One region of the Corynebacterium camporealensis genome, then DNA from elsewhere that is predicted to be linked to it. Evidence: predicted binding sites of a transcription regulator. Region 1 holds the regulator's gene; the other holds the start of a gene.
The links. The regulator LexA, encoded in region 1, represses DNA repair genes until DNA is damaged. The targets are predictions, from matches to a motif close to CGAACANNTGTTCG.

Region 1 (2,184 bases):
GCACCCGTTGCCGGAACGTCGGCTGGTTCGCTAGCGCCACCCAAACCGGCAGCTACAGTGCCGAAGAATACTGCACCACCAAAAACGGCACCCAGAAGATAGTTACCTATGTTCGAAGAAGTACGACGCTGGTTTACGCGATTAGCCGATTTCTGTACACCTGGTAACTCTGTTCGATTCGAACGGGCCTCACCGATGCGCAGTGTGCGAACACTGGATGCAGGATGCGAGTAACGCGAGGTGTAAGAAGCCCCAGGACGGATATCCCACACGGCTGCAGGAGGAACGACAGATGCCTGCGGAGAACGACGTGCGGAGCGGCGGTTTTGCGGGTCAAGTGCGAGAGTCATTTCTATTTCCTTTCTGAGCCTGCCGTGATGATAAGAAACTTCCCTGACACGGCCGGCCAAGTCATTCGCCAAACTGTTCGAATTAGCTGGTATGTTCGAGTTATAACAGGCGTTCGAAAATTTGTCTAGTCCTAGAACGAAATAGTCGAACATTTGTCCAGAACGTGATAGAAATGTAAGAAAGCACTTGACCCCCGCCTGAGGAGGCACCATGGCTCGCAAACCCGTCAAACCGACCGGCAAGCCCAACGAAGATTCACTCTCCGATCGCCAACGGCGCATTCTGGATGTGATTCGGGATGCCGTGATGCTGCGCGGTTACCCGCCAAGCATCCGTGAGATCGGTGATGCGGCAGGCCTGCAGTCGACCTCCTCGGTGGCGTACCAGCTCAAGCAGTTAGAAGAAAAGGGCTTCCTGCGCCGCGACCCGAACAAGCCACGTGCGGTGGATCTGCGCAATTACAACAATGAGGAAGCTCCGCGAAAGAACTCCCGCAAGCCAGTGGCAACCACTGAGGACACCCCACCGGAGGATTCTGAGGCTGCTTCTTACATTCCGGTCGTTGGTCGCATTGCAGCGGGTTCCCCAATTACTGCAGAAGAAAACATCGACACCTACTTCCCTATGCCGGGCGACATCCTCGGCGGTGGCGAGCTGTACATGCTGCAGGTGGTCGGTGACTCCATGCATGATGCGGGCATCTTCGATGGCGACTGGGTTATTGTGCGCTCCCAGGCCGTTGCTGAGGAAGGCGAATTCGTCGCGGCACTGCTCGATGGCGAAGAGGCTACGGTCAAGGAATTCCACCGCGACTCCTCCGGTGTGTGGCTGCTGCCGCACAATGACGCCTACTCGCCTATCAAGGGCGATGAAGCAGAAATCATGGGCAAGGTCGTCTCTGTCTTCCGCAAGCTTTAATCCTCCCCCTTTATCGGGCACTCCACGGATGTGGGCTGCCTTTTTCTTACCCCTGTACCCCCACCGCCGATTATTGGCGTCTACCTTGGCTTTTGGGGTTACTCCCGCTGCGAAACTTTTTGCTTGATGTTTATTCATGCCCGAAAGCAGTGGTTGTGTGCGGGGTTTCTGGAACAATAGACCCAGAAAGCAAAATAAACCGGGAGTTACTAGTTCGGACATAACAGTTACCGACACCCCCGCCACACGTCCTACAGGAGGGGCCGATGTACGCCGAAGAGCGGCGCCGCCAAATTGCTTCCCTGACCGCAGTGGAAGGCCGCGTTAACGTCACCGAGCTTTCGGAGCGTTTCGAAGTCACAGCTGAAACGATTCGTCGTGACTTGGCGGTCCTAGACCGCGAAGGTGTCGTCCACCGCGTGCACGGCGGTGCGGTCGCATCGCAGACCTTCCAGACTGCAGAGCTAACCTTAGATGCTCGTCAGCGCTCCGCCATTGGTGCCAAGGCTTCCATTGCCCGTGCGGCCATGGACTTTTTGCCCCAGGAATCCGGCAGCATCTTCCTGGATGCCGGTTCCACCATTAACGCGATGGCCGACCTTATCAGTCAGCAGCACAACACCTCGCCGTGCACTATCGTGACCAACTCGCTGCCGGTAGCACTCTCCCTGGCAACTGCTGGACTTCCCGAGGTACAACTGCTCGGCGGTACGGTGCGTGCAATTACCCAGGCTGTCGTCGGTGATACTGCGCTGCGCACCATGGCGCTGCTGCGCGCGGATGTCGCTTTCGTCGGCACCAATGCCTTGACCATTGACCATGGACTGTCGACTGCGGATTCGCAGGAAGCAGCCATCAAGTCGGCGTTTATCACCAATGCCCACAAGGTTGTGGTGTTGTGTGACTCGTCGAAGC
Region 2 (2,184 bases), 1.1 Mb from region 1:
ACCTTCCGCTTCGATCCCGACACGGAAGCCGCGCTTATCGATGGCACCGGCGACTACTCCCAGTTCGGCAACCTCGCCGCCTACGCCCATGCCTTTAGCCACACCACCATCTCGCAGACCGTCCTGCGTGCCGGTGGCGCCATCAACGTGCTTCCCTCCCACGCCTACCTCGAGATGGACGTGCGCCCCTTCCCTGGTCAGACCCAAGAGGACCTGGACGACTTCCTGCGAACCGCACTAGGCGACCTCGCCGACGAAGTCGAAATCGAACACCTCATCACCGAAGATGCCACCGAATCGGCAACGGACACGCTGTTGTGGGGCGACATCGTCAAGACTGCTCAGGAGTTCTTCCCGGACAAAGATGTCGTGCCCGTCCATGCCACCGGCGGTTCTGACCTGCGCTTTGCCCGCCGCCGCGGGGGCAATGCATATGGCTTTGCGATGCACGCCGAAGCCCGCGACATGGCCAGCGCCAACTCACAGCTCCACAGCCACGACGAGCACCTCTACCTCGAAGACCTGGAACTGACCGTTTCTGCCTACGAAAAGCTAGTGACGCGATTCTTAAGCCACTAAACTATGAGGGCATGAATCTAACTCACCCAACTGCCCCAGCACCCTTCCCTGGCATCACCCTGATCGAAGACTTGATCGAACAGCTTTCCGAGCTAATTCAGAACCTTTCGTCGCTGAGCTTTTAGCTCTGGCGAACAGGGAAAACGCTGCTCACACTGCAGATGTCCGGGAGATAGTCTAAGCTAGTTTTCGAAAGTTCGTTCTAACGATACTTAGGTTATCTCTCATGTCAGAGCCTTATTACTCACACCTTAGCCCGACCGATCCAACCGCATTAGCAGCCCAAAGACTCCGACAACAAGAAATCGATTTCTGGGAATCCCATGTTCCAGATCTCGAAACTGATTTCGAATTAGCCACCCAACGTCTCTACTCCCAAACCGGAACCGGCCAAAACCGCATCTCTAAGATCTTTTGTGCCTTCCACCGCTTAACCGAACTACCCAAGCTCGAATCCCTGCAGCGCGCACAGTGCGTGCTGGACCTCGATCGGCTCATTGCTATCGACACCTCGCTCAACAAGTTGGGCCAGCCGCTTCCCGATGTCCTCGAGCGCATCGACGAGCTCCTCGTCAGCTATTTAACCCCAAAGCGTGCCAACCAGGCCCCACCGACCAAGGCGAACCTGAAGCGTCGCCTCAACGACATCGTTAACGCAGTCGATGACACCATCACGCTGGAAAATCCCCAGCGCAAGCCGCGCTACGAGGTCACTCCGCTCGGTGATCGCACCTCCATGTTGACGCTGGAGGGAGATACGTTGTTGATTGCGAGCATCGATAAGCAGGTGCGCCTGGTTGCCGAGCGGGAGGAAGTCACGCAAGCCGAGGCGCTCATCATGCTGATTACCGGCAAGGCCAAGCCAGACCCAAACGTGGTCATCAATGTCTACAAGAACGAAGACATCCCGAATGCGCCAGCGTTTGTGCCAGGCCACGGCTGGATGACCGGCGAGTCCCTGCCGGAAGGTACCCGCCGCGTGATGGACCCGTTCATGGAAAGCCCGCGCTATATCACCCCAGAGCAGATTCGCCGTTTCGTCGAAGGTCGCGACGGTACTTGCCGCTACCCGGGCTGCAATCGCCGCGCGGAGTTCTGCCAGACTGACCATCGCGTCAATTTTTCCGACGGTGGCCCGACCGCGCCGCACAACCTCGCGTGCCTGTGCCAGCATCACCACAACATCAAGACCGATGGCACGGCGAACTACATCATGGACCCGTGGACTGGCGATATCGTCTGGCTTTTCGACGATGGCACCTGGAAGACCACCGAACCCACCGGTCCCCTAGCACCGCGACAGAAGAATTGGGCGCAGACGTTTGCCCAGGCCGTCGCCAGTCGCCGGCGGTTTGCCTACGACGCAGCACATCCCGAACAGGAGCCAGATCCAGAACCGACCGTCGAAAAAGATGACGTTCCCCCGCCGCCCTTCTGATCGGGGGTGTCCAAAAGTACCCAAGTTAGCCGACCCTAATTCCATATGCTGGGAAAAGGGCTATCTACTTTCGTACACTCCTGGTGTGTCCTTTGGTGTACCGGTTTTCAGGCCTAAAAAGCCTGCTTAAGCTATGAATCGCCTCCTCAGAAACGAGGAAGTTTCCA

Region 2: UL81_RS00345 (HNH endonuclease signature motif containing protein) is a predicted target of LexA. The motif match lies at 656-669, and genes of this name have one in related genera.

Annotation. Positions count from the first base shown of each region.
Region 1 covers NZ_CP011311.1:1,460,581-1,462,764, forward strand. Annotated here, with positions in the region: gene UL81_RS06835 (hypothetical protein) at 1-350, opposite strand, end outside; gene lexA (transcriptional repressor LexA) at 562-1,269, shown strand; gene UL81_RS06845 (DeoR/GlpR family DNA-binding transcription regulator) at 1,536-2,184, shown strand, end outside.
Region 2 covers NZ_CP011311.1:64,777-66,960, reverse strand. Annotated here, with positions in the region: gene UL81_RS00350 (M20/M25/M40 family metallo-hydrolase) at 1-579, shown strand, start outside; gene UL81_RS00345 (HNH endonuclease signature motif containing protein) at 806-2,017, shown strand.